2 regions of the Leifsonia sp. GW821-FHT13C05 genome follow, and region 2 is predicted to be linked to the other one. Evidence: riboswitches for the same ligand, from Rfam matches in the RefSeq annotation. Region 2 holds a riboswitch; the other holds the start of a gene.
The links. A riboswitch is a leader RNA that binds a small molecule or an ion and turns the genes downstream of it on or off. The one in region 2 is predicted to bind thiamine pyrophosphate.
Positions count from the first base shown of each region.

Region 1: it holds a riboswitch for thiamine pyrophosphate, as region 2 does, so the genes downstream of both, AC1ROC_RS03780 (ECF transporter S component) here and AC1ROC_RS05750 (YkoF family thiamine/hydroxymethylpyrimidine-binding protein) in region 2, are expected to answer to the same signal.

Region 1 covers NZ_JBXAPT010000001.1:770,900-785,186, forward strand. Annotated here, with positions in the region: gene AC1ROC_RS03770 (energy-coupling factor transporter transmembrane component T family protein) at 1-57, opposite strand, end outside; gene AC1ROC_RS03775 (ABC transporter ATP-binding protein) at 54-1,598, opposite strand; gene AC1ROC_RS03780 (ECF transporter S component) at 1,601-2,227, opposite strand; TPP riboswitch at 2,261-2,361, opposite strand; gene AC1ROC_RS03785 (GerW family sporulation protein) at 2,374-2,709, opposite strand; gene AC1ROC_RS03790 (endonuclease/exonuclease/phosphatase family protein) at 2,820-3,731, shown strand; gene dinB (DNA polymerase IV) at 3,764-5,032, opposite strand; gene AC1ROC_RS03800 (aldo/keto reductase family protein) at 5,085-6,089, shown strand; gene AC1ROC_RS03805 (hypothetical protein) at 6,101-6,748, opposite strand; gene AC1ROC_RS03810 (MDR family MFS transporter) at 6,857-8,542, opposite strand; gene AC1ROC_RS03815 (TetR/AcrR family transcriptional regulator) at 8,539-9,171, opposite strand; gene AC1ROC_RS03820 (DUF1697 domain-containing protein) at 9,245-9,781, opposite strand; gene AC1ROC_RS03825 (hypothetical protein) at 9,792-10,085, opposite strand; gene AC1ROC_RS03830 (YidC/Oxa1 family membrane protein insertase) at 10,122-10,904, opposite strand; gene AC1ROC_RS03835 (DUF6412 domain-containing protein) at 11,017-11,322, opposite strand; gene AC1ROC_RS03840 (SDR family oxidoreductase) at 11,408-12,073, shown strand; gene AC1ROC_RS03845 (long-chain-fatty-acid--CoA ligase) at 12,084-13,862, shown strand; gene AC1ROC_RS03850 (PaaI family thioesterase) at 13,876-14,287, opposite strand, start outside.
Region 2 covers NZ_JBXAPT010000001.1:1,185,970-1,200,256, forward strand. Annotated here, with positions in the region: gene AC1ROC_RS05695 (M50 family metallopeptidase) at 1-310, opposite strand, end outside; gene AC1ROC_RS05700 (1-deoxy-D-xylulose-5-phosphate reductoisomerase) at 382-1,464, opposite strand; gene AC1ROC_RS05705 (FKBP-type peptidyl-prolyl cis-trans isomerase) at 1,500-2,465, opposite strand; gene AC1ROC_RS05710 (aminotransferase class III-fold pyridoxal phosphate-dependent enzyme) at 2,549-3,895, shown strand; gene AC1ROC_RS05715 (LasA N-terminal domain-containing protein) at 3,903-4,769, shown strand; gene AC1ROC_RS05720 (lysophospholipid acyltransferase family protein) at 4,820-5,578, shown strand; gene AC1ROC_RS05725 (CGNR zinc finger domain-containing protein) at 5,547-6,071, opposite strand; gene AC1ROC_RS05730 (hypothetical protein) at 6,139-6,357, shown strand; gene AC1ROC_RS05735 (OsmC family protein) at 6,361-6,834, opposite strand; gene gabT (4-aminobutyrate--2-oxoglutarate transaminase) at 6,872-8,233, shown strand; gene AC1ROC_RS05745 (asparaginase) at 8,230-9,225, shown strand; TPP riboswitch at 9,272-9,381, shown strand; gene AC1ROC_RS05750 (YkoF family thiamine/hydroxymethylpyrimidine-binding protein) at 9,439-10,065, shown strand; gene AC1ROC_RS05755 (ECF transporter S component) at 10,062-10,655, shown strand; gene AC1ROC_RS05760 (ABC transporter ATP-binding protein) at 10,652-12,292, shown strand; gene AC1ROC_RS05765 (energy-coupling factor transporter transmembrane component T family protein) at 12,289-13,089, shown strand; gene AC1ROC_RS05770 (ABC transporter permease) at 13,175-13,981, opposite strand; gene AC1ROC_RS05775 (ABC transporter permease) at 13,978-14,287, opposite strand, start outside.

The DNA of each region.
Region 1 (14,287 bases), 420 kb from region 2:
GGCGACCGGGTTGACGGCGCCGAGCGGTCCCTGGCGTACGGGGGCGATGATGCTCACGCGCGCACCTCCGTTCCGGCGCCGAGCGCGAGCCTGGTCGCGCCGATGGCGGTCACGAACTCGTTGTCGTGGGTCGCGGCGACGATGGCGTGCCCCTCGGCGCGCAACTCGGCGATCATCGCGACCAGGCCGGCCCAGGTGTTGGCGTCCTGGCCGAAGGTCGGCTCGTCGAGCACGAGAACGGTGGGCCGGGTGGCGAGGGCCGTCGCCACCGAGAGGCGGCGCTTCTGGCCGCCGGAGAGGGTGAACGGGTTCGCGTCGGCGAGCGGTGCGAGCGAGAGCCGGTCGAGCAGCTCGTCGACCCGCGCGGTCACCGCGCTCTCCGGCTCGCGCAGGACGCGCGGCCCGATGGCGAGCTCGTCCCGGACCGTGGAGGCGACGAACTGGTGCTCCGGATTCTGGAACACGCTGCCGATGCGGGTGAGCAGGTCGCGCGAGCGCCACGCGGAGGGCTCCTGCCCGGCCTGACCGGCGAGGGCCGCCTCGGCGCGCAGCACCCCACCGAGCGGAGGGAGCAGGCCGCCGAGGGTGAGCGCCAGGGTCGACTTGCCCGCGCCGTTCCTGCCGACGAGGGCGAGCGCCGAGCCCTCGGCGATGCGCGCATCCACCCGGTCGGGCAGTGCTGCCGCGGCGAGGTCATTCCGGTTGTCACGGCCGCGCCTCCCCCGCCGGGCGCGACGAACGACGGCAGGACCGCGGCCGAACGCCAGCGCGTCGGCGGTCAGCAGCGGTGCGCCGGTGACGACCTCCCTGGCGATCGGCACGGGTTCGTCGGGCAGCCAGACGCCCGCCGTCCTCAGCTCGTTCGAGGTGTCGGCGAGCACGGCATCCGGATGTCCGTCGGCGAGCACACCGCCGTCGGAGGCGAGCACGATCACCCTGTCCACGATGCCGCGCCAGACGGCCACGCGGTGCTCGACCACGATCAGCGTCGCCCCGGTGGCCTCGAGCACGGACTCGACAGCCTCACGCACCTCGATCACGCCGTCCGGGTCGAGGTTCGCCGTCGGCTCGTCGAGCAGCAGCAGTCCCGGCCGCATCGCCAGCAGCCCGGCGAGGGCGAGCCGCTGCTTCTGACCGCCGGAGAGCTCCGCGGTGGGGTGGTCGAGCGGCACCCGGAGCCGCACCGCGTCGAGCGCATCCCGCACCCTCGGCCAGATCTGCTCGCGCGGCACGCCGAGGTTCTCGCAGGCGAAGGCCACGTCATCTCCGACGCGCGCGAGGATGACCTGCGAGTCCGGGTCCTGCAGCAGCAGCCCGCTCGCCCCACGCGCATCGGCCGGGCGCCGTCCCCCGACGGTGACGGACCCGACGGTCTCCCCGTCGTCGTCCCCGCCGAGCACCCCGGTGAGGCCGGCGAGCACGGTCGACTTGCCCGCCCCGGATGCGCCGAGCAGCAGCACCCGCTCCCCCGGCTGGATGCTCAGGCTCAGTCCGCTGACCGCCCACGCGTTGCGCCCGGCATAGCGCCAGCCCCAGTCGTCGACCCGAACGGCGACCGGGGCTGACGGTCCGCGCAGACCATCCGCACTGCCTGCGATGATCAGACCCTGCCTGTCGCCTCGCGACCGGATGCGAACCTGCTGAGCGCGCCGGTCTTCGCCAGCGCGCGCACGAGCAGCCAGGAGAGCAGCCCGGCCACGACGATGCCGGAGATGGTCGTGGTGATCGTGTACGTCACGACGAAGCCGAGCTTGGAGCCCGGGTACCAGTAGAGGAGGTCGAGGATCGACTCGGCGATGCCCGCTCCTGCTCCCGCGAGCAGCGCGACGGGCAGCCGCCAGTTGGCGTAGAGGAACAGGGCGAAGACGATCTCGACGCCGAGGCCCTGCACCAGCCCGGAGATGAGCGTCGCGAATCCCCACTGCGTGCCGATCAGCGCCGACACGGTCGCGGCGACCAGCTCGGTGTAGATCGCAGCACCCGGCTTGCGGATGATCAGCGCACCGAGCACGCCCGCGAACAGCCACGGCCCGTTCAGGATGCCCTGGAAGCCCGGGAGCACGGCGCTCACCGGACCGGAGATGGGGTTGTCGAGCTGTCCCCAGACCCAGAAGACGACGCCGGAGGCGACGGCGACCACGCTGGCGACGACGATGTCGACGACCCGCCATTTCAGGACGCGCGTGCTGCGATCGGCTGTGGTGCTCGGAGAGAGTGTTGCGTGCACTGTTCGTGCCCTTTCGTTCGTGGAAAGAGGGCACGGGATTCGAGAATGTCTCCCTGCGCTGGCATGATCCAGATCAGGTTCAACGGTCGAAACTTGAGAAGTTTCCTCTCAGCCCGGCTCACCGGACTCCCGTGTTCGCGTTCAGTCTACTTCTTCAACGCCCGGATGATGCGTGCCCAGGCGTGGCCGGCCACCCAGACGAACGGGATGGCGACGGCGAGCAGCGTGATGATGTTCGGACGGAAGTGCACACCGGTCTCGTCGTTGATGTACGCACCGAACGGGATGCTCACGCCTCCACCGCCCGCTCCACCGGGGGCGTCGGCGTCCTCGCCCTCCCCGGCCGAGCCTGCGCCGAAGCCGTACTGCACGGCCGCGACAGGGACGATGGTGGTCCCGTCGATCTCCACGGGCTCGCCGTAGACCGACTTGATGCCGTTTGAGCTGATCGTTTCCGCGAGCTTCAGGGAGATGTTGGTCATGCAGCAACCGTACCCTCCCGCTCCCAGGCTCACCAGGGCAGTGCTCAGCCTCTGTCCAGCGTTTGCGGCAGGTTCTCAGCGGTGCACCGTGAATAATCGTGCGAGTGTCGATGATCCGTTCCAGCCGTGGCCCGCGCGGCATCGTCACAGGCCTGCTCGCCCTCATGGTGGGCGCACTGCTGCTCTGGCACGGTCTGCTGCCGAACATCGTGGGGTCCGCGTCGCTGATCGAGACCTTCCTGCCGTGGCTCGGCGGGGTCATCCTGCTGCTCGGCATCGCCTCTCTGCTGCGGCTGTCCCTGTTCGGCGGGCTCTGCGTCGCGGCGGCCGCCGCGGTCTGGGGCAGCATGTTCCTGCCGACCATCCTGCCCGGGATGCACGCGGGAGCGCCGTCGCTGACCGTCGCGAGCGAGAACATCCACGCCCAGAACACCGCGGCGGGCGCGATCGCGAAAGACCTCGCCGACCGCGCGCCGGACGTGATCGCCCTGCAGGAACTCGACGCCACCTCGCGGGAGACGGTCGCGGGCGTCCTCGCCCCCGGCTACCCGCACAGTGCCGTCGTCGGCACGGTCGGCGTCTGGAGCAAGTACCCGATCAGCGACGAGCAGCGGCTCGACCTCGGCCTCGGCTGGGACAGGGCGGTGCGGGTCGACCTGGCGACGCCGGGAACGCCGACGCGCGTCTACGCGGTGCACATCGCGTCCGTCCGGCCCGGCGCATACCAGTCGCGCGACACGATGCTGTCGCAGCTGGCGGAGACGGTCGCCGCGGACGACGCGGCGAAGCTGATCGTGGTCGGCGACTTCAACACGGCGAGCACCGACAGGAAGTTCCAGCCGCTGCTGTCCACGCTTACCGAGGCGCCGGACAGCACGCTCGGCTTCGGCTTCACCTGGCCGGCCGAGTTCCCGGTCGCCCGGCTCGATCACGCGCTGGTGCGCGGCATGACGAACGTGTCGAGCGACGTGCTGCCGGACAACGGCAGCGACCACCGCGGCATCATCGTCGGGCTGCGCTGACCGGTCACGCGCTCAGCCTGCTGCGCTGACGCTCAGTCGCTGAGCCAGCGCGGGTTGCGGCCATCGTCGGCCGCCACGTCGGCGTCCGGCTGCCGCTTCACCAGGGAGGCCGGTCCGATCATCCCGCGCCCGAACCGTGCGCTGACCGCGTCGAGCGTTCGCTCGGTCTCGCGCCACTCGTCGTCCGGATCCCAGAGCGCCAGGCTGTCGCCTCCGCCGTCGAGCAGCTGCTCGGCGCGTACGCCGATGAGACGGATCGGGGTGCGGCCGAGGTCGAGCCCTTCGTAGACCTGCCACGCCTCCTCGAAGATGCGCCTGCCGACGTTGGTCGGCTCGCCGAGGGTGCGCGAGCGCGTCACCGTGCGGAAGTCGGAGAACCGCAGCTTGAGGGCGACGGTGCGCCCGACGAACCCGTGCTTGCGCAGCCGCTCCCCCACCTGGTTGGACAGCCGCAGCAGCTCGCGGCGCAGCAGATCCTGATCGGACACGTCGGTCTCGAACGTCATCTCGTGCCCGACGCTCTTCTCGCGGGTCTCCGTGACCACCGAGCGGGGATCCCTGCCGTTCGCGAGCTCGTGCAGTTTGCGTCCGGAGGCGTCGCCCACCGCCTTCTGCAGCACGTGCAGCGGTGCGTCGGCGAGGTCGGCGACCGTGCGCATCCCGAGTCGTTCGAGCGCCTGCTGGGTGCTGGCGCCCACGCCCCAGAGCGCCCCGACCGGCAGCGGGCGCAGGTAGGAGATGATCGCGGACTCCGGGATGACCAGCACGCCGTCCGGCTTGGCCCGGCCCGAGGCCAGCTTGGCCATGAACTTGGTGGGCGCTGCGCCGACCGAGCAGCTGAGGCCGGTCTCCGAGTACACGCGCGCCCTGATCAGCTCGGCGATGCGGCGCGGCGACCCGAGCAGCCGCCTGGCGCCCGCGACGTCGAGGAAAGCCTCGTCGATGCTCAGCGCCTCCACCAGCGGGGTGACCTCGGAGAAGATCGCCATGACCTTCTCCGAATACTCCTTGTACTTGTGCATGTGCGGCGGCAGGATGATCGCCTGCGGGCAGAGCCGGAGCGCCTGGGAGACGGGCATCGCGGAGCGCACCCCGAACTTGCGCGCCTCGTACGTCGCGCTGGTCACGACCGAGCGCGGGCCGGGGTGACCGACGATGGCGGGCTTGCCGCGCGCATCCGGTCGGTCGAGCAGCTCGACGGAGGCGAAGAACGCGTCCATGTCGACGTGCAGGATGGTGGCGGACGAGTCGTCGATTGGCTCGGTGGTCACCCGCCTGTCGTTGCCGTCCGCTCGTCCCACCAGACAAGCTTGCCACGTGCCGCCGACAGTGTCGTCGGGTAGCGTGAGCATCATGGAATTCAGGTACCTCGGCAACAGCGGACTCAAGATCTCCGAGATCATCTACGGCAACTGGCTCACCCACGGCTCCCAGGTGGAGAACGACATCGCGACGCAGAGCGTCCGTGCTGCACTGGATGCGGGCATCACCACCTTCGACACCGCGGACGCGTATGCGAACACGGCGGCGGAGAAGGTCCTCGGCGACGCGCTCAAGGCCGAGCGCCGCGCCTCCCTCGAGATCTTCACGAAGGTCTACTGGCCCACCGGCCCCAAGGGCCACAACGACGTCGGGCTCTCCCGCAAGCACATCTTCGAGTCGATCGACGGCTCCCTGGAGCGTCTCGGCACCGACTACGTCGACCTCTACCAGGCGCACCGGTACGACTACGAGACGCCGCTCGAGGAGACGATGCAGGCGTTCGCCGATGTCGTGCGCGCCGGAAAGGCGCTCTACATCGGCGTCTCCGAATGGAACGCGGAGCAGCTGCGCGCCGGTGCGGCGCTGGCGAAGGAGCTGAACTTCCAGCTGATCTCCAACCAGCCGCAGTACTCGATGCTGTGGCGGGTCATCGAGGGCAAGGTCGTCCCGGCCTCCGCCGAGCTCGGCATCTCGCAGATCGTCTGGTCGCCGGTGGCGCAGGGCGTGCTGACCGGCAAGTACCAGCCGGGTGAAGAGGTGCCGGAGGGCAGCCGCGCCGCGGACAGCAAGGGCGGCGCGAACGCGATCAAGTCGTTCATGAACGACGACGTGCTCACCGCCGTGCAGCGCCTCCGCCCGATCGCCGACGAGCTCGGCATCACGATGGCGCAGCTCGCCGTCGCCTGGGTGCTGCAGAACCCGAACGTGGCCGGAGCCATCGTCGGAGCATCCAAGCCGGAGCAGGTCGCCTCGAACGCCGCTGCAGCGGGCATCCGCCTCTCCGGCGACGTGCTCGCCCGCATCGACGAGGCCGTCGGCGACGTGGCCGTCACCGACCCGGCAGAGACCGTCTCCCCCGCTCAGCGCCCCGCCTGATCGGCGAGGAGCTAGACGAGGGCGGCGACGACGGGGGCGAACCAGGCGCGGAAGGCGTCGGAGTCGTCTCGGAGGGTCGTGCTGAGGATGACGGAGTGCGGGCCGACGATCCAGGCTCCGCGCTCCTCGAGCGGGAGCACGGAGAGGTCCAGCCGGAAGTAGCCGGCCTGCCTCCGCAGCTCGTGCTCGCGGTCGCGCACCACATCCACGATGTCGGCCGCGCGCCTGGCGTGCGTCTGCGCGCTCGCCCTGGCGTACTCGTCGTGCCGCTCGGTCGCCCACAGCAGCGCCTCGTCGAAGTGCTCCAGGATGAGGTCCTGCAGCTCGATCGCCCTGTCGAACGCCGAGAAGTGCGGAGGCTGAAGCAGCGACCCCGCCGCCCTCCGCTCCCTGTCGACGGTGAACTCGAACCACGCCAGCCACTGCTCGGCCAGCGGGCTGCCCTCCGCTCCGGGATGCGCTGGGCGCCGCCGGGCGGGAAGCACGGGGAGCGCACCGGTCGCCGGATGCAGCACGGGAGCGACCGCCGGCGTCAGCCGCGGGATCACGGGGTCGCCGACCCCGTCGAGGTGTCCGAGGTCGCGGAGGGCGAGCGCCATCAGCAGGTCCCAGGGACAGTCCTCGGTGACCTGCCATCGAAGGGTGCCCTCGACGAACATGCCGTCATTGTAGGAGCGTCCGCCGCGCGGGGCCAGTGATTGCGGGTAAAGGGCACGGCCCGCCCTCCCGAAGCCGGGGAGGGCGGGCCGTTCGGACGACGAGGCCGGTCAGCTCCTGATGAGCGTTCCGTCCAGCTCGTCGTCCTCGGCGGGCTGCGCCGTGTCGGACGCAACCGCCTGCTGGGAGGCCGCTTCCGCATCCAGTGTCGGATGCGTCGAACCGTCGATCTCGGCGGTCGTCGCGACCACATCGCGCTCGATGGTGGTGGCCAGCGGCTTCTCCTTCACGAAGCAGAGCAGCACGACCGCGACGAGCAGCAGCGGGACCATGTAGAGGAACACCGGGGTGAGCGCGTCGTTGTACGACCCGACGATCACATCGCGGATCGGCGCAGGCAGGCTCTTGACGATCGCGGGGGTGAGCGAGTTGGTCCCGCCGCCCGCCGCCTGGCCTCCTGCCGGCATCCGCTCGGTGAGCAGTTCGGTGAGGCGCGACGCGAACAGGCTGCCGACGATCGCGGAGCCGAGCGAGGCTCCGATCTGACGGAAGTAGTTGTTCGCTGCCGTCGCCGTGCCGACCTGGGACACCGGGAACGCGTTCTGCACGATGAGGATCAGGATCTGCATGCTCATCCCGAGCCCGATGCCCATGACGGCCAGGTAGCTGCAGAGCACCCACACCGGGAGGGTCGGGGTCATGGTCGACAGCAGCACCAGGGCGACGCCGACGATCACCGTTCCCGCGATCGGCAGCCACTTATACCGTCCTGTCCTGCTGACCAGCTGCCCGGAGACGATCGAGGTGATGAGGAGCGCGGCCATCATCGGGATCATCAGGAAGCCGGCCTCGGTGGCGTTCGCCCCGGTGACCATCTGCAGGTAGGTGGGCAGGTAGGCGAGGGCGCCGAACATCGCGATGCCGATGATCAGACCGGCGATCGTGGTCAGGTTGAAGTTGCGGTCCTTGAAGAGCGCCAGCGGCATGATCGGCTCCGCCGCCGCCTTCTCGACGAAGACGAAGGCGATGCCCGCCGCGACCGTTCCCACGATCAGCGAGACGATCACGGGCGAATCCCAGGCGTACGTCGTGCCGCCCCAGGTGGTCAGCAGCACCAGGCAGGTGGATGCGATGGCGAGCAGCCCCATCCCGGCCACGTCGATGCGCGGCTTGCCTGCGGTGTTCTTCGGCAGGCGGAGGAAGGCGACGGCGGACGCGATGGCCAGGATGCCGAGCGGGATGTTCATCCAGAACGCCCAGCGCCAGCCGATGCTCTCGGTGAACCAGCCGCCGAGCAGCGGGCCCGCGACGGACGAGAGGGCGAAGACGCCGCCCATGATGCCCATGTACTTGCCGCGCTCGCGGGCGGGGACGACGTCGGCGATGATCGCGTTGGAGAGGATCATCAGTCCGCCGCCACCGAGACCCTGCACGGCACGGCCGACGATCAGCCAGCCCATGTCGCCCGCCAGGCCGCCGACGACCGAGCCGGCCATGAACAGCCCGATGGCGATGATGAACAGGCCCTTGCGGCCCATCAGGTCGCCGAGCTTGCCGTAGACCGGCATCATGATCGTGGACGCCAGGATGTACGCCGTGGTCACCCACAGCATGTGCTCGACGCCGTTCAGCTCGCCGACGATGGTCGGGAGGGCCGTGGAGAAGATCGTCTGGTCAAGGGATGCGAGGAGCATCGTGACCATGAGGCCGGCGAAGACGAGGAGGATCGCCTTCTTCTTCGGAGCCCCGTCTGGCAGTGCGCCCGCGGTCTCCTGGTGTGTTGCTGTCTGACTCATGCGAGTGCCGTGATCACCTTTCCGGCGAGCTCGACGGCCCGCCTCTGAAGTTCTGCTGTGTCGCGCACGGAGCCGTCGGCGACCCACTCCTTGACGGCAGCGCGGATGGCGCCGCCGCAGAGCGGGAGGATCAGCTCGGCGAGCGAGTCGCGTTCGGCGTCGGGGAGGGCGGAGAACGCAGGATCGTTCGTGAGGAAGAGGGAGACGCCCGCGACGAGCTGCTCCCCCATCCGTGTCATCTGGGCGAACTGCCGCCGGAGGAGTTCCGGATGCTCCTTGACGATCGCCATCCTCGCCTCGTGCAGCTCGGTGTCTCCGATCGCCGGGCCCATCACGTGCAGCAGCAGGCCGATGACCTGTTCGACGACCGGCAGCCCGGCGGTGGCCGCCCTGTGCTGGTCGAGGAAGGCGACGTCGATGGGGAGGTCGCGCATCCCGAGGATGGCGTCTTCTTTGCTGTCGAAGTAGTTGAAGAAGGTGCGGGGCGAGACGGGCACACGGGCGCAGATCGCGTCGACCGTGGCGTTCTCGAGTCCGACCTCTGCCACCAGCAGTACGGTGGCGCGTTCGAGCTGCGCCCGTGTCTCCAGGCGTTTGCGCTCGCGCAGTCCGAGGGTTTCCGATATCACTCGACTATTATTGCACTCGCTGCAAGCTTTCTAAACTGAAAGAATGCAGTTCTGCACTATTCGCGGAGAATGCTCAGCTTCGCGCATCCAGCTCCTCGATCAGGCGGAGCACGGTGCGCCAGTTGCGCCCGGTCGCCACCGGTCCGACCTCGCGCCAGAACGCGGGAGTGAGCTTGGATTTCGAGACGCCGAGGGGGCACCACTGGTACACGGTGCGCTCACCGATGCTGACCACCTCCGGAGCGATCGCGTCCGCGTCCGGAACGCCGAGCGCGGGCGGCACGGGATGGTCGAGGAAGGTGACCATCAGCTTCGAGTGGTCGTCGCCGGCGTCGAGCAGCGGGTTCGCCGCCGCGACGGTGCGGAACGCCTTCTCGGTCAGCAGGATCACCCGGGCGGAGACGCCGGAGCGCTTCTCGATGGCCCTCTCGACGGCCGCGGCCTGTGCGGCCGACGGGGCGGCTGCGGCGTCGAACACGACGTTCCCCGACTGCAGGAAGGTCGAGACGCGCTCGAACCCGGCCTCCGTGAACGCCGCGGCCAGGTCGCCCTTCGCCACCCGCGTGGATGCGCCGACGTTGATCCCGCGGACCAGCCCGACCCCGTGCATCCGGGTGCCGCTAACCGTCGATCGGGTCTGCGGCCACCAGCAGCGCCTGTGCGATGGTCGCCTGCTCGTACGGGCCGCGGCCGTCGCGCCGCCGCTGCGGCTCGCTGAACGCGACCAGCCACGACGTCACGTCTCCGGCTGGCAGGTTGACGCTGCGCAGGCTCGCTGCACCCGGCGCGATGATGACCCCGGTGGGCTCCCCCACCCAGTCGTCACCGCTCTCCTCCTGCGACTCGCGCACGTACACCTGCACGCCGACGCCGAACGCCGGGTCGGTCGAGGCGGCTGTCTTGCGGTTCTTCATGCTCCAAGCATGACACCCGGCGGGCCGGCTGCCCGGTCAGCGGGCGGCGGACGGCTCGATCCGCCCATCCGGGCGGTGCCGCTCCGGGTCGAGGAGACGACGCAGCGTGAACCGCTCCGCGACGGTCCATGCCGTCGAGGTCAGGATGTAGACGGCGGCGGCGAGCGGCACGAACGCCGCGAACACCACGGTCACGTACGGCAGGAACGACAGGGCGCGCAGCAGGCCGCCGGAACCGGGCGTGGCGGCGCCCTCCGGCTGCGGGAGCGTGAGCACCCTCCTGGACACGGTGGTGACGATCGCGATCAGCCCGAGCACGACGAGGTAGACCAGCATCGCGGGCCACACCTCCGCTCCCGCACTGGTCAGGCCGACGAAACTCGTGCCGAGCGGCGCGCCGAAGACATGCTCGCCGAGCAGCTCGTTGGCGTGACCGGAGATCGCCGGATGGGTGAAGACCGCGTAGACCAGCGAGATCACCGGAAGCTGCGCGAGCAGCGGGAGCATCCCCGCGAACGGAGAGACCTTCTCCGACTGGTAGAGCTCCATCGTCTTCCTGGCGAGCAGCTCGCGGTCCTTTCCATGCTTGCGTTGCAGCTCGGCGATGTGCGGCGCCAGACGGCGGCGGTTGTACTCGGCGCGCACCTGACTCATCCCGACCGGGATGAGGAGCGCGCGGACGATCACGGTGAGGGCGACGACGGCCAGCAGGCCGCTGAGAGTGCCTGCGACCGGCGCGAGAGCGCCGGACAGGCCGGTGACGAGAGCGTATGTCGCGTCGAGGACGGCCGCGATGGGGCCGAAGGAGAAGATGTCCACGAGAAGTGTCCCTGCTGTCGAACGGATGGGGGGGATTCCGTCTGACCGCGCTCGGCAGCCGATGCTGCCGGCAGGGGTGCGCCGCCCATCGGGGTGGCGAGAGATGCTCCTGCTACGCGGTCCGCAGGGCGAGACCGGGCGCTCGCGGGCGCGGGCGGCCGTCGGCATCCGGATCGGACTGGCGGAGCATGGCGCTCTTGTCCGCCGGTTCGATGGGCCGTTCGAGCCGGGCCCGGATGCGCAGCGACGCCGCCAGTGCTGCCACCGACGTGAGCCCGGCGGCCGCGACGACCGCGACGAGTCCGATCGCACCGGCCATACCGGCGAGAGCGATGATGCTGGCCGGCGTGGATGCGGCGAGCACGCCGTCGAGCGACGCGGCGAAGACCCGCCCCAGCAGCTCGAAGAACGTCAGCATGGGATGACGCTAACAAATTCACGGCCGATTCGCTGGAGGTGTTCGCCGTGGGCGCATCCACCCCCGACGGGTCCATGATGGAAGCATGACTCGTGTTGTGATCGTCGGTGCCCACGGAAAAGTCGCCCAGCAGCTGATGCGGGTGCTCTATGACAACGGTGACGACTTCGTCGGCATCGTCCGGAATGAGGAGCACGCGGACGACGTCTATCGCCTGGGCGGAGAGGGCGTGCTGCTCGACATCGAGACGGCGACGCCCGAGCAGCTCTCCACGGCGTTCGCAGGGTCGGACGCCGTGGTGTTCGCCGCCGGTGCCGGCGCTGGCTCCGGCATCGAGCGCAAGCGGACGGTCGACTACGAAGGCTCCGTGAAGTCGATGCAGGGCGCCGTGCTCGCGGGCATCCGCCGCTTCGTGCAGGTCTCCGCCTGGGGCGTCGACGCGCCGCTGCCGGACGACACCGAGCCGGTCTGGCGCGCATACGTCGAGGCGAAGCGGGATGCGGACGCCGTGCTCCGCGAATCCGGGCTCGACTGGACCATCCTGCGTCCGGGCGGTCTCACCACCGAGGAGGGCACGGGGCTCGTGACCATCGGGGACAGCGTCGAGCGGGGCAGCATCCCGCGCGAGGACGTCGCCCGCCTGATCAGCGCCTGCATCGACGAGCCGGGGACCATCGGGCACGTCTGGGAGGCCGTCTCGGGCAGCACGCCGATCGACGAGGCGGTGCGCGCGCTGGTCGCCTCGTCGTAGGCTTGCCAGCGTGAGCCAGACACCGGACGACGCAGACGCCGCAGCCACCTCCGACGCCCCCACCTCCGCTCCAGGCACCGACGACACAGGCACCGCTCCCGGCGACTACGCCGCGCGCCCGTGGCTCGCGAGCTATGCGCCGAACGTGCCGGACGACGTCGACCTGCCCGACGGCTCTCTCGCGCACCTGATCGACGAGTCCGTCGCCCGCTACCCGCGCAACGTCGCCCTCGAGTTCTTCGGGGCGACCACCACGTACGCGGAGCTGGGCGACCAGATCGCCCGTGCAGCGGAGGGCCTGCGCAAGCGCGGCGTTCGCAAGGGAGACAGGGTCGCGCTCGTGCTGCCCAACTGCCCGCAGCACGTGGTCGCGTTCTACGCCGCTCTGCGTCTCGGCGCCGTGGTGATCGAGCACAACCCGCTCTACACGCCGCGCGAGCTGCGGCACCAGTTCGAGGACCACGGTGCGACCGTCGCCATCGTCTGGGACAAGGTCGCGAAGACCGTTCAGGAGCTCCCGGCCGACCTCGGAGTGACCACGGTCGTCTCGATCGACATCACCAGGGCGATGCCGGCGACCAAGCGCGCCGCCCTGCGGCTGCCGGTCCGTGCAGCACGTCAGGCCAGGGAGCAGCTCACCGCGAAGGTCAGCGGCACGGTCACTTGGGAGACCCTGATCGGCGGCCGCAGGCTGAAGGCCTCGTATCCGCGGCCCGAGCGCGACGACCTGGCGCTCATCCAGTACACCAGCGGCACCACCGGCCTGCCCAAGGGCGTGATGCTCAGCCACCTGAACCTCACGGTGAACGCCGCGCAGGCCCGGGCGTGGGTGCCCACCATCGAGCGGGGCACCTCCGTGGTGTATGCCGTGCTCCCCCTCTTCCACGCGTACGGGCTGACGCTCTGCCTCACCTTCGCGATGAGCATGGGGTCGCGCCTGGTGCTGTTCCCGAAGTTCGATCCCGACCTGGTGCTGGATGTGGTCAAGAAGCGCCCGGCGACCTTCCTGCCGGCGGTCCCTCCGATCTACGACCGCCTCGTCGCGGCCGCGGAGAAGCGGAAGGTGTCGCTGTCCGGCATCGAGATCGCCATCTCCGGGGCGATGAGCCTGCCGGAGAGCATCGTGCGGCTCTGGGAGAGCAAGACCGGCGGCTATCTGGTCGAGGGCTACGGCCTGTCCGAGTGCTCCCCCGTGCTGATGGCCAACCCGGTCGGCACCACGCGCAGGGACGGCACCGTCGGCCTCGCGCTTCCGAGCACGCGGCTGCGCGTCGTCGACCCGGACGATCCGTCGCAGGACCGCCCGTTCGGCGAGGAGGGCGAGCTGCTCGCCAAGGGCCCGCAGGTGTTCTCCGGATACTGGCACAAGGCCGACGAGACGGCGAAGGTGTTCACCGACGACGGCTGGTTCCGCACCGGTGACATCGTGACGATGGATGCGGACGGCTTCGTGCGCATCGTCGACCGCATCAAGGAGCTCATCGTCACCGGCGGATTCAACGTCTCGCCGACGGAGGTCGAGGACGCGCTGCGCGACTTCGAGGGCGTCGCGGACGTGGCCGTGGTCGGCGTCCCGCAGGAGCGCGGGGGCGAAGACGTGGTCGCCGCCGTCGTGATGAAGCCGGGCGCCTCGTTCGACGAGGCCGCGATCCGGGCGTTCGCCAGGGACACGCTGACCCCGTACAAGGTGCCGAGGCACGTCACCCAGGTGGACGATCTGCCGCGCTCCATCGTGGGCAAGGTGATCAGGCGCAAGGTGCGCGATCAGCTGCTCGCAGCGAAGGACTGACCGGCCCGGACCGCTAGAGCGGGAACACGAGCAGCGAGCCCGTCGCCGTCGCGACCGCCTTGCCGGAGGCGTCCGTCACCACCCCGTCGGCGAACGCGACCCTGCTGCCCGGCTTCGTGACGTGCGCCACGCAGGTCAGCGGACCGGCGCCCGCGTAGACAGGGCGCAGGTAGTTCACCTTGATCTCGATGGACGTGTATCCCTGACCCTGCGGCAGCGTCGTCTGCACCGCGCATCCGAGGGCCGAGTCGAGCAGCGTGCAGACCAGCCCGCCGTGCACGGTGCCGATCGGGTTGTAGTGCGACTCGTCCGGTTCGCAGACGAACGTCGCCGTGCCCGGCCCGACGTCGGTGAGCCGCATGCTCATCAGGTTGGTGATCGGCGGGGGCGGAAGCTCCCCGTCGAGCATCGACCGGAGGTAGTCG
Region 2 (14,287 bases):
ACCGCGCATCCTGGGCCATCGACTGCATGAACCCGGTGGTGGCGTTGCGGCCGGAGCCGCCCTCCTTGCCAGGGGGGAACATCCCGATCATGGAGATGTAGCCACCGAGCGGGATGGCCTTCACGCCGTACTCCGTCTCGCCGCGGCGGAACGAGAACAGCGTCTTGCCGAAGCCGATCATGTACTGCGTCACCTTGACGCCGAACAGCTTCGCCGGCACGAGGTGGCCGATCTCGTGCAGCGCGATCGACAATGCAACGCCCACCAGGATGATGACGACGCCGAGGACGAAGAGCAGCACGGATTCCACGGCTACAGGCTAGCCGCGATCAGCTTGGAACCAGCCGGGGGAAACCTATGCGGCAAAGCTATGCGGTAAAGCTATGCGGCGGCGATCAACCGGTCGGCGGCATCCCGCGCCCAGCGCTCGGCCTCCGCGAGGCTCTCGCGGGTGAGCTCGCCGGCCGGGTGGTGCGCCTCCACCACCCGTTCGACCGTGTCGACGATGTCGAGGTAGCCGATGGCCCCGGCGTGGAAGGCGGCGACGGCCTGCTCGTTCGCGGCGTTGAACACGGCCGGGTACGTCTCCCCCGCCTCTCCGACGCGTTTCGCCAGCGCGACGGCGGGGAACGCCTCGCCGTCGAGCGGTTCGAAGGTCCAGCTGTGCGCGGCGGTCCAGTCGAGAGGGACGCCGACGCCCGGCACCCGGTTCGGCCAGTCGAGGCCGAGCGAGATCGGGAGCCGCATGTCCGGAGGAGAAGCCTGCGCGATGGTCGAGCCGTCCACGAACTCCACCATCGAGTGGATGACGGACTGCGGGTGCACCGTGACCTCGATCCTGTCGTACGGCACATCGAACAGCAGGTGCGCCTCGATCACTTCGAGCCCCTTGTTGACCAGGGTCGACGAGTTCGTGGTGACGACGAGCCCCATGTCCCAGGTGGGGTGCGCGAGCGCCTCCCCGGGCGTGACGTCCGCGAGGGATGCGCGGGTTCTGCCCCGGAACGGCCCACCGGATGCGGTCAGCACCAGCCGCCGCACCTCGCTGTGCGTGCCGGAACGCAGCGCCTGCGCGATGGCGGAGTGCTCGGAGTCGACGGGGACGATCTGCCCAGGGGCGGCCGCCGCTTTCACGAGCGCACCGCCGACGATCAGCGACTCCTTGTTGGCGAGCGCCAGGCTCGCTCCCGTCTCCAGCGCGGCGAGCGTCGGGCCCAGACCGACCGAGCCGGTGATCCCGTTGAGCACCACATCGGCCTCGACGCCACGCACCAGCCGCTCGGAGTCGTCGGCCCCGAGCGCGGTCTCCCGCACCCCGAACCGCTCCGCCTGCGCGGCGAGCTCGTCCGCATTGCTGCCGGCGGTGAGCCCGACCACGGTGAAGCGGTCGGGGTTCGCCTGGATGACGTCGAGGGCTTGGGTGCCGATCGAACCGGTGGAACCGAGGATGATGACTCTGCGCACGGGTCCAGCCTACGGAACCCGGCGTATCAGCGGTGCTAGCCGACGGCTTTCAGGATGTCGACCACAAACACCATCGTGTCCGTGCCCTTGATGTCGCCGTTGCCCTTGCTTCCGTAGCCGTCGGCGGGCGGGATGATCGCGATGATCTGCGAGCCGACCTTCTGGCCGACGAGAGCCTTGGTGAATCCGGGGACGAACTGGGAGGCGACGCCGGAGTATGCCTGCCCCTTCGCCCATGTGGAGTCGAAGACCTGGCCATTGCGCCAGAGCAGGCCGGAGTACTGGATGGTGACCGTGTCCGTAGCCTTCACCTCAGCGCCGTCGCCCTGCTTGAGGATGCCGATCTTCGTCTCGGTGGGCGGGTCGGTCTTCGGGATGGTGACCGTCGGCGCGCCATCCTTCGCGAGCTTCACCGTCGGGAAGCCCTCAGGCGGAGTGACGGACTTGCCGGTGGCCCTGGTCGGCTCTTTCTCGACGAGGTCGGCGACGAAGACGACAGGGTCGCTGGCCTTGAGCTTGAGCGACGAGACATCCGCATCACCGAAGGCCTCCTTGGTGGTGGAGGTGAGCACGACGCGCGACTTGAGCGGCAGGCACTCGACGGCGCGGACGAGGCCAGGGACGAACGCCTTGTCGTCCACCTTGATCGACTGCGCCGGCTGGCCGTCGAACCCGGCGGCGGGCGTCAGCTCCTTGCCGGTGGTGCCGTTGTACGCGACCAGCGCGATGCCGATGCTGTCGCCGCCCTTGACCATGGCTCCGTTGCCCTTGATCACGACGCTGCGCTCGATGTCCGTGGTCTTCAGCGGCGTCGGGATGGTGACCTTCGGCGTCGCACCGAACTTCCCATCCACCGTGATCGACTTCGACGTGTCTCCCGGCTGGATGTTCAGGCAACCGTTCGCATCCGGTGTCGCCGAAGCGTTCGGCGCCCCCGAGCTGCAGGCGGCGAGCCCGGCCACGACGAGGGCGGCGGTGACGATCGAGAGAGTTTTGCGCACAGTGATACTTTCCGGAATGCGGGCAGGAGTACCCAGTCTGCCGCATCCTCCTTTGCCCAACCTGACAGCGGGCGCCGCATACGATGGAACACATGACTCGCGAATTCTCGGTCCCGCAGACCCGCAACCTCGTCACCGCTCTTCCCGGCCCTCGCTCCATCGAGCTGCAGGAGCGCAGGGTCGCGTCGGTCAGCCGCGGGGCGGGCACCCTCGCGAACATCTACATGGAGTCGGGCTCCGGCGCGATCCTGGTCGACGTCGACGGCAACAGGCTGATCGACCTCGGCTGCGGAATCGGCGTGACGACCATCGGCCACGCGCATCCCGAGGTCGCCGCCGCCGCGTTCGAGCAGGCGTCGAAGCTCACGCACACCCTGTTCACGGTCACGCCGTACGAGAACTACGTGCGCGTCGCCGAGAAGCTGGCCGAGATCACCCCCGGCGACTTCGAGAAGCACAGCATCCTGGTCAACTCGGGCGCGGAGGCCGTCGAGAACGCGGTGAAGATCGCCCGCAAGTTCACCGGCCGCCGCGCCATCGCCACGCTCGATCACGCCTTCCACGGCCGCACCAACCTGACGATGGCGATGACGTACCGCCCCTGGCCGGAGCGCGCGGGCATGGGCCCGTTCCCCGGCGAGATCTACAGCGTGCCGATCAGCTACCCGTTCCGCGACCCGGAGGGGATGACGGGCGAGGAGGCGGCAGAGCGCACCATCGACTACATCAACACCCACATCGGAGCCACCGAACTGGCGGCGCTGTTCGTCGAGCCGATCCAGGGCGACGGCGGCATCATCATCCCGGCCCCCGGATACTTCAAGCGGCTGTCCGAGTTCTGCACGGAGAACGGCATCGTCTTCGTCGCCGACGAGATCCAGGCGGGTATCGGCCGAACGGGCACGTGGTACTCGATCGAGCACCACGGCGTCGTCCCCGACCTCGTCACGAGCGCCAAGGGCATCGCCGGCGGCTTCCCGCTCGCGGCGGTCACCGGCCGCGCCGAGATCATGGATGCTGTGCAGCCGGGCGGCATCGGAGGAACGTTCGGCGGCAACCCGGTCTCCACCGCGGCAGCGCTCGCCGTCTTCGATGTCTTCGAGAAAGAGGACCTGCTCGCCGAGGCGCAGCGGGTCGAGAAGGCGCTCTGGGCGCGCATCGGCGACTGGGCGGACCGCTTCGCCGTGGTCGGCGAGGTGCGCGGCAAGGGCGCGATGTTCGGCGTCGAGCTGGTCATCCCAGGCACGAAGACCCCGAACCCGGATGCGCTGAAGGCGATCCTCGCGCACGCGACCGCGAACGGCGTCATCCCGCTCGACGCCGGAAGCTGGGACAGCGTGTTGCGCCTGCTGCCGTCGGTCGTCATCAGCGAGGAGCTGATCGACGACGCGGCGTCCGTGATCGAAGAAGCCCTCGCCACCTTCGGCTGAGCCTGACGTGGGATTCCTTCGCCGACGGTGGCGCGCACTCTCCGGGGTGGCCGCCCTGGCCGCCGTCTTCACCCTGGTGCCCGCCGTCGGCGTGTTCGCCGAGCAGAAGGCGTCGTTCGATCCCGGCGACATCATCAGCGACGACAGTTTCTTCAACCCGAACTCGATGACGCAGGCCGACATCCAGAAGTTCCTGGCCGCTCGCCCGTGCAAACCCAAGGACGGCGTGCCCTGCCTGTCGCGCTACCGCGTCGACACCCCGGATGTCGCGGCCTCCCCCGAGCGCTGCACGGCGCTCCGCGGCCAGCGCAACGAGCGGGCGAGCAACGTCATCGCGCGGGTCGCCGCCGCGTGCACGATCAGCCCGCGGGTGCTGCTCGTGCTGCTGCAGAAGGAGCAGTCGCTGCTCACCGCGCCGAGCGCATCCGGATACCAGAAGGCCACGGGATACGCGTGCCCGGACACTGCGGACTGCGACGCGAAATTCTTCGGGTTCTTCAACCAGGTGTACCGGGCGGCGTGGCAGTTCCGGGAGTACACCGTGCATCCCGGTGACTGGCGATACCGGATCGGCAAGAACACCATCCAGTACCACCCGGACGCCACCTGCGGCACGAGCACGGTGACCATCGCCAACCAGGCGACGGCCAACCTCTACAACTACACGCCGTACCAGCCGAACGCGGAGACGCTGGCGAAGCCGACGGGACCGGCCGGCGCGTGCTCTACCTTCGGCAACCTCAACTTCTCCCGGCTGTACAACGCCTGGTTCGGCTCGCCGCTCGCTGTGCGGTTCGCCGGGTTCGTTCCGGCCTGCCTGATCTACACCGGCGGGTTCGGCTGCGAACCGGTCCGGCCGTTCGACGGCGGGTGAGCCCGCACGCATTCCGTTCGCGGAATACACCCGAGACTACGCTCGTATCCGTGACACAGACCGCACCCGACGATGGGACGACCGAGGTGAAGAAGCCCGGTTTCGTCTACCTGCTCGGGCGCTCGGTCATCGGGCCCGTCGCGCGGCTGCTCTATCGACCGACGATCATCGGCCGCAAGAACGTTCCGCGCACCGGCAAGATCATCCTGGCGAGCAACCACCTGTCGTTCATCGACAGCATCGTCATCCCGCTGATGGCGCCGCGGCGCGTGCAGTTCCTCGCCAAGTCGCACTACTTCGAGGGCACCGGTTTCAAGGGGTGGGTGTCCCGCACGTTCTTCACGGCGATCGGGGCCGTGGGCGTCGAGCGCGGCGCTGGACAGGCCGCCCAGGACGCGCTGGAGCAGTCCAAGCGGATCATCGACACCGGAGCGGCGTTCGCGCTGTACCCGGAGGGCACGCGGTCGCTCGACGGACGTCTGTACAAGGGGCGGACGGGCGTCGCCTGGCTCGCCCTCACCACGGGCGCACTGGTCGTGCCGGTGGGCCTGATCGGCACGAACGAGCTGCAGCCGGTGGGCTCGAAGGTGCCGCGCATCCGGAAGTTCACAGTGAAGTTCGGCGAGCCGATCGACGTAAGCAAATACGGGTCGGCGGAGTCTGGTCGCGCTCGCCGTCAGGCGACGGACGAGATCATGGCGGCCATCCACGGGCTCACCGGGCAGGAACTGGCCGAGCGGTACAACGAGGCTCCCCCGGCCAACGCGGTCGAGCGCGTCAAGCGGGCGTTCCACCCCGAGCGTCGGTAGCGTCGGCGTCGGCTGCATCGGTGTCGGCATCCGTCGCCTTCGAGCGGTAGGTGCGCGCCTTCTGCCTGTTGCCGCAGACGCCCATGCTGCACCAGGTGCGTGATCCGTTGCGCGACTTGTCGTAGAACGCCCAGCGGCAGTCGTCCGCCCCGCACAGCTTCACGCGTTCGAGCCTGCCCTGGATGCTCAGGATGACCGAGCTCGCGACCGCCGCCTGCGCCGCGGTGCGCGCGGTGAGGCCGACGGTGCGCTCCCCGCAGGTGGTCTCCAGCTCGACGGACGGGAGGGATGCGGCGTCCCCGTCGATCACGGAGCGCAGCGCATCCCGCACCCGCCTGGCCTCCTCCGTGTCACCCGGCTCGACGCCGCGCGCCTCCGCCCAGACGGCGAAGCCGGCGGGGTCGTCGATGGCGTCGACGCCGTCCTCGACGTCGTAGGTGTTGAGGAAGTCGACCAGGAGGTCGGCACCGAGCTCGACTGCATTCGTACGCATGTAACCATTGTAACTCGATAACTGGTTACGGTATGCTCTAACCACCAAAACAAGTTAGGTGGTTATCATGCATCCGCTCACACTGTGGCTGACGTCGATCGCCGAACTCGGCGAGCGCGAACGCGAACAGGCACTGCTCCGCACCCGCCGCGACTCCGGCACCGAGCAGCCTCCACCGCTCACCCGCGACGGCCGCTGGGCGGCCGCCATCCACCGCTGGGCAGAGGAGGAGCGCGCGTCCGCGCCCGCCGCCGTCCCCACCACAGCCCGCACCCGCCACGCGTAGTGATCAGGCGAGGGTGAGGAGTTCGGGGGCGTGGGCGACGGGGAAGTTCACCGACGCCGCGATGAAGCACTTGGCCGCGGCAGGGGCGTGCAGGGAGGCGGCCAGCTCGGCCTGAGCAGGGTCGGCGATCGTGACGCGGGGGCGCAGGGTGGCGCTGGTGAAGTGGCCTCCCCCGTTGCCGGTCTGCTCCATCACTCCGGTCGCTGCATCCGTGTATCCCACCACGACGACCCCGGCCAGTGCCGCCTCGGCAAGATAGCTGAGCATGTGGCACTGGCTGAGCGCCGCGAGCAGCAGTTCCTCGGGGTTCCAGCGGTCGCGGTCGCCGAAGAACGTGCGGTCGGCCGAGCCCTCGATGGGGTGCTTCCCCTCGGCCGTGACGACGTGCTCCCGCCCGTAGTCCTTGTAGCCGCTCGTCCCGGTTCCGCGGTTGCCGGTCCATTCGATGTCGATCGCGTAGCTGTGCTCGAGCCTCATGGTCCGATTCTGCCACCGGAGCTAAACTCGTCTCATCATGACCGACACTCTGAGCACCAGCGCGCCCGTTTACAGCGTTGCGCAAGAACGCCGAATCGTCACGGCCGTACCCGGCCCGAAGTCCCAGGAGCTGCACCAGCGACGCCTGGCAGTGGTTCCCACCGGCGTCTCGTCCACCCTTCCCGTCTACATCGCCAAGGCGAACGGCGCCATCCTGGTCGACGTCGACGGCAACCAGTTCGTCGACTTCGGCGCCGGCATCGGCGTGACGACGGTCGGCCACACCGAGACGGCCGTCGTGGATGCTGCTGCCGCTCAGCTGCAGGACGTCATCCACACGCTCTTCACGATCACGCCGTACGAGGAGTACGTGCGCGTCGCCGAGCTGCTCGCCGCGCACACGCCGGGCGACCACGCCAAGAAGACGGTGCTCGTCAACTCGGGCGCCGAGGCCGTGGAGAACGGTGTCAAGATCGCCCGCAAGCACACCGGCCGCCGTGCCGTCGCTGTGCTCGACCACGCGTACCACGGGCGCACCAACCTCACGATGGCGATGAACTTCAAGGCGATGCCGTATGCGACCGGCTTCGGCCCGTTCGCCGGCGACGTCTACCACGCCCCCAGCTCGTACCCGTATCACGACGGTCTCAGCGGTGAGGAGGCGGCAGCGCGCACCATCGCATACCTCGAGAAGGTCGTCGGCGCATCCGACCTCGCCTGCCTCGTCGCCGAGCCCATTCAGGGCGAGGGTGGCTTCATGGTGCCCGCGGACGGCTACCTGCCCGCCCTGCAGGAGTGGTGCACGGCCAACGGCGTCGTGTTCATCGCCGACGAGATCCAGAGCGGCATGGCGCGCACGGGTGCGTACTACGCCAGCGAGCACTTCGGTCTCGTGCCCGACCTGGTGCTGAGCGCCAAGGGCATCGCCGGCGGTCTCCCCCTCGCGGCGGTCACCGGCCGCGCCGAGATCATGGACTCCGCGCAGCCCGGCGGGCTCGGCGGCACCTTCGGCGGCAACCCGGTCGCCGCCGCGGCCGCCGTCGCGGTGTTCGAGTCGATCGAGAAGAACCACCTCCTCGCCGAGGGCAAGCGCATCGAGAACACCCTCAAGCCCGCGCTGCTTGCCCTGCAGGAGAAGTACGACATCATCGGCGACGTGCGCGGCATCGGCGCGATGCTGGCGATCGAGCTGGTGCAGCCGGGCGCGGCCTCCACCAGCAAGGAGCCGAACCCTGAGGCCGTCACCGCCATCGTGGCGTACGCGGCCCAGCACGGGCTGCTCGTCCTGTCGGCAGGAACGTACGGGAACGTCCTGCGCTTCCTGCCCAGCCTGGCCGTCTCCGACGCGCTGATCGCCGACGCCGTGCAGGTGCTCGACGACGCCTTCTCCGCCCTGTGAGCCCCGCGGTCTTCACCGGCGAGGAGGCCGTCGAGCTGGCGGTCGTCGAGCGCAGCGGTTTCATCGAGTCCCGGCACGTCGGCTCCGCCATCGTGCTCGGACCGGACGGCAGCGTCGTCCGGTCGCTCGGCGCACCGAGCGCTCCCGTGTTCCCCCGGTCGAGCATGAAGCCGTTCCAGGCCATCGCGGTCATGGGCGCCGGCGTCCCGCTGGAGGGCGCCGCGGCCGTGCTCGCCACGGCCAGCCACGGAGGGACGCCCGCCCACCTGTCCGTCGTGCGCGGCCTGCTCGCGCAGGCGCAGCTCACCGAGGACGCCCTGCAGTGCCCGAACGACTGGCCGCTCGACACCGCGGCGCGCGACGACGCGATCCGGGCGGGCGACCACAAGCAGCCGCTTTTCATGAACTGCTCGGGCAAGCACGCCGCCATGCTGCTGGCCTGCATGGTCAACGGCTGGCCCACCGAGAGCTACCTCGACCCGCAGCACCCCATGCAGCAGCAGGTGCGGGATGTGGTCGAGCGGCTGACAGGGGACAAGGTCGTCGCGACCGGCATCGACGGCTGCGGAGCCCCGGTCTTCGCGATGGCCCTCAGCACCCTCGCCCGCGGCATCCAGCGCATCGCCACCGCATCGGAGGGCTCCCCGTTCGCGCTCTACCGCAACGCGGCGACGCTCAAGAACGCGGTGCTGGCGAACGGCTGGGCGATCGACGGCCCCGGACGCGCCAACACCCTGGTGATCGACGAGCTCGGCGTCTTCGCCAAGCTCGGCGCAGAGGGCGTGATGGTGATGGCCGCCCCCGACGGCACCACCGTCGCGCTCAAGATCCTCGACGGCAGCCTGCGCGCGGCGAGCATCGTCGCCCTGTCGCTGCTGGCGGATGCCGGGGCGATCGAGCGCCAGGCGGTTGACGCCATCGCTCCGAGACTCGACCTCGCGGTGTACGGCCGCGGCGAGCAGGTCGGGGAGATCCGCGCGTCGTACGTGTGACGCACGCCCCGTGACGTACGCCCCGTGTCCGGGACCGCGCTAAGGTGGTCCCGAACACGGGAGTCCGGTGAACCGGGCTGAGAGGAAGCGTCGAACGCTTCGACCGTCGAACCTGATCTGGATCATGCCAGCGCAGGGAGGCTGAATTCTCGCATATCGTCGCGTCCGCGACGGTGTTTCCCGTGCCCCACCTCCGACAGGAAGGGCACGACAGTGCACGCAACACCCACTCCACCCATCGAGCCGCGCGCGTTCGGCGTCGGCGGCAGGATCACCCTCTCGGTGATGAGCGACGACTACGTCGAGGTCATCCTCGGCGCGCTCGACGCGACGCCGAGCACCGGACTGACGGTCGAGACCGACCCGATCAGCACCTGGGTCACCGGCGACGAGCAGGACATCGCGCGCTACTTCAGCGCGCTGATCTCCGCCGCCTCCGCCGGCGGCCACCATGTCGTCGCCACCGTGATGCTCTCCCGCGGCTGCCCGGGCGAGGTCACCTGCGAGCGTCCGGAGCATCCCCCGGTGTTCTCGGACGCCCCGCTGGACGTGCCGCAGACCGGCGTGGATGCGCTGGCCCAGTGGGCGCTCTACCCGCTCGACGACCACGGCACTCCTGAGCGCACCGCCGACCACATGCGCGACATCTACGCGGCCATCGACGACGCGAAAGCGACGGGCACGTACGTCGGCAGCGACCACTACGTCACCAGGCTCTCCGGCGACGTCGCAGACATCGTCGGCACCATCGCCGGCACCTGGGCGGCGGTCGGCCGCTCCGTCGCGCACGTGACGACGCACGCCACCATCTCCGTCAACAGCCCGAGCGTGACCCGATGAGCGCCGGTGTCCGGCGAGGCTGGTCGCTGCGCGATCTGATGCTGGTCGTCGTGCTCGGGGTCGTCTTCGGCTTTCTCTACTGGGCGCTGGTGCAGGGCTGGATCGCCCTGTCCGCGCTGGCCGGACCGTTCGGCGACCTGGTGCAGCACGTGCTGCTCGGTGGCTGGCTGCTGGTGGCGCCGCTCGCCATCGCGATCGTGCGGCGGCCGTTCGCCGGCGTGCTGGCGGAGGTGATCGCCTCCGTGATCGAGGTGGTGTTCCTCGGCTCGGCCGTCGGGCCGACGCTGCTGATCGCGGCCGCGATCCAGGGTGCTGGCAGCGAGCTGCCGTTCGCGGCCGGGCGCTACCGGCGGTTCGGCTGGCTGCGGTACTCGCTGTCCGGCGCGCTCGGGGCCGGTGCGGTGTTCTTCTACTCGGCGTTCCGGGCGGGCTGGTACGGCACCGACCTGTTCTGGACCAGGCTGATCATCCAGGTGCTGTCCGGCGCCATCATCGGCGGGCTGCTCGCGAAGGTGCTGGTGCGGGCGGTGGAGCGCACCGGCGCCGTCGACAACTTCGCCATCGGACGGGACGCGGCGGCGGCCAGGTGATCGCGCTCGACGCCGTCGCCGTCCGCTACCGGCGGCAGGAGCATCCCGTGCTGAACGACGTGGACCTCCGGGTCGCCGCCGGTGAGCGCGTGCTGGTGTTCGGGCCGTCCGGGTCCGGCAAGTCGACGCTGCTGCAGGTGCTGGCGGGAAGCATCCCGAACAGCGTCCACGCCGTGCTCGACGGGTCGGTGCGGATCTGCGACGGCGTCACAGAGGCGAGCACCGTGGTGGAGCGCTCCCCCGTCATCGGGATGGTCGGTCAGGACCCCGCTGCGGGCGTGTGCCTCCCCCAGGTGGATGCCGAACTCGCCCTGGTCCTGGAGAACGCGGCGGTGCCTCCCTCCGAGATCGACGGCAGGGTGCGCTCCGCCCTCCGGATGGCGGGGGCCGCCGCGCTCGAAGGGCGCTCGACGGCGGAGCTGTCCGGCGGTGAGCTGCAGCGGGTGGCGCTGGCCGCCGCCGTGGTCGGCGAACCGCCCGTGCTGCTCCTCGACGAGCCGACCTCGATGCTGGATGCGCGCGGCGTGCGCGCCGTCCGGCAGGCGATCGACGACGCGGTGCGCGAGACAAGCCCGGCCGTCGTGCTGGTCGAGCACCGGCTGGACGAGTTCGCGGGCGACGCGGGGACGGCCGGGCTGCCGGAGCGGGCCGTCGCGGTCGGCGACGACGGTACGGTGCTGATGGACGGACCGACCGACGCCGTCCTCTCCGCCAACGCAGCGCGGCTGCATTCGCTCGGCTGCTGGCTGCCGCTCGACACCGAGCTGCAGGCCATCACGGGCAGGGAGGGCCGCGTGGAGGACGGGACGTTCGACGACTTCCTCTCCTCGTGCATCCCGGAGCGGGCAGAGGCGGAGACGGAGACGGCCGGTCGCCCGCTCGGCGACGCGGTGCTCACGGCGGTGGGTGTCACGGCGGGCCGCCGCGGCGCCCCGGCGGTCTCCGGCATCGACCTCGCGGTGCAGACCGGGGAGACGGTCGCGGTGCTGGGCGCCAACGGCGCGGGCAAGTCGACGGTCCTGCGCACGCTCGCCGGGCTGCTGCGGCCGCTCGCCGGACGGGTGGAGGGCGACCGTCCGGCGCTCGTCTTCCAGAATCCAGAGCACCAGTTCGTCGCCGGCACGGTCGAGCGCGAACTGGTCTATGGCCTGGATGCGCGGAGCCTCCGACGCCTGGACGTGCAGGGCATCCTCACCGAGCACCGCCTCACCGCACTCGCCCAGCGGCACCCGCACCAGTTGTCCGGCGGGGAGAAGCGCCGCCTGAGTCTCGCGGCGATGCTCGCCCATGCCCGCGGCGTGCTGCTGGCGGACGAGCCGACCTTCGGTCTCGACAGGAGGGACACCGTCGCCGTCGCCGAGGTGCTGCGCCGCACGGCGGACGCCGGGCGCGCCGTCGTGTTCGCCAGCCACGACCTGCGGCTCGTCGCCGCTCTGGCCGACCGCGTCGTGGTCGTGGCGGACGGCGGCATCGCATACGACGGCGACCTCCCCGGGCTCCTCGCCCGGCCGGACCTGGTCGACGCGGCGGGCGTGCATCCCTCCCGGCTGCTGCGCTGGTTCGCCGCCCGCTGCGACACCGCCGCCCAGCTGCGCGCGGCGGTCACCGCCGTCGACCGGGCGCGGGTGCCGTCGTGACCGCGTCGTTCGTGCGGGAGGTGGCAGACTCGCCGCTGGCCAGGCGGAACCCGAGCGTCAAGCTGCTGCTGATGCTGGTGGTGTCCGTCGCCGTGATGTTCGTGCTCGACCCCGTCACGCCCGCCGTGCTCCTGCTGGTGGCGTTCGCCGCCGTCGTGGCCGGCACCGGGGTGCGGGTGACGGCGCTCGCCCGGTCGCTCGCGCCGTTCCTGCTCTTCGCCCTCAGCGTCTTCGTGGTGAACGTCCTCACCCGGCCGGGCGACGTGCTCTGGCAGGCCGGGATGCTCAGGGTCACGACCGAGGGCGTGCTGGTCGGTCTCGCGCTCGCCGGACGCACCATGCTGACCGGCCTGCTCGCCGTCGCGTTCCTCGTCTCGACCGACGGCGTCGCCCTGGTGAACAGCCTGCACCAGCACGCCGGGCTCAGCGTGCGCGTCACATACGCGATCCTCGCCGGATACCGGATGCTCCAAGACCTCGGAGCGGAGTGGACGACGATCAGGCAGGCGCAGCTCGTGCGCAGCCCGGTCGGCCGCTCCGGACGACGCAGGGCGCGACCGCGCCTGCTGGCCGCCGCCGTATTCGCGCTGCTCGTCGGCTCGATCCGCCGGGGAGAACGGGTGGCAGGCACGCTGGAGCTGCGCGGACTCGGCCGCAGTCCGAGGACCGTCTGGCGGCCGGTGCCGCTCGACACGACGGACGCCGTGTTCTTCGCCGTCTCGCTCGCCGTGCTGGCGGCGATCCTGGCCGGGGCAGCGGCATCCGGGGTTCTGCGGGGCCCGGGCGCCCTGTTCTGAACGACGTGACGACCCGGCAGCTGGGTGCTGTCGGGTCGTCTCGCCTTTGGGGGTCTGGGTGCTTCGGCTCGGGTACCGGAAGCGGTCAGCCCACGTTCCTGGCGAGCCGTTTCGCTCGTGCCGCCGCCGTGAGCTGGGTAATCAGCACCACGAGAATGGTGATGATGAACACGGCGGAGGCGATCACGTTCGCCTGGGCGGGGATGCCGCGGGACGCCGCGATGTAGATGTACATCGGGAACGTCGTCACGGCACCTGCGTTGAAGTTGGTGATGATGAAGTCGTCGAAGCTGAGCGAGAACGACAGCAGCGCCGCCGACAGGATGCCGGGGAGCAGCAGCGGGAACGTGATGCGCCAGAACACGGCGATCGGAGACCCGTACAGGTCGCGTCCGGCCTCCTCCAGCGCGGGGTCCAGGCTCGCGACGCGCGCCTTCACCGTGACCACCACGAAACTGATGCAGAACATCACGTGGGCGATGATGATCGTGCCGAAGCCCTTGTTCACGCTGAGGCTGAGGAACTGCGCGGCGAGGCCGGCACCGAGCACGACCTCCGGGCTCGCCATCGGCAGGAACAGCAGCAGGCTGGTCTGCGACCGGAAACGGAAGCGGTAGCGCATCAGCGCGATGGCGATCATCGTGCCGAGCACCGTCGCGATGACGGTGGCGACGATGCCGATGATGATGCTCGCCATGAACGCGTCGCAGATGCCGGCGGCGTCGCACACGTTCGTCCAGTTGCGGAAGGTGAACCCGCGCCAGGCGATGTTGTTCTTGAGCGCGTCGTTGAACGAGAAGATGAACGTGTAGACGATCGGGATGAGCAGGAACGCCAGCGCGAGGAACGCGTAGACGCCGAGGCCGAGGCCCTTGAATCTGAAGCCCTTCACAGCAGATCCTCCGTCCCACTGCGCTTCACATAGACGCCGACCACTGCCAGGATGACCGCCATCAGCACCACGGACATGGCCGCGGCCGTCGGGTAGTTCTGCAGCACCAGGAAGTTCGTCTCGATGACGTTACCGATCATCGAGGTGTCCGAGCCGCCGAGGAAGTCCTGCGACGCGTTGATGTAGTCGCCGGCCGCCGGGATGAAGGTCAGCAGCGTGCCGGAGACGATTCCGGGCATCGACAGCGGGATGGTGACCTTGCGGAACGTCGTCCAGGCACTCGCGTACAGGTCGGCTCCCGCCTCC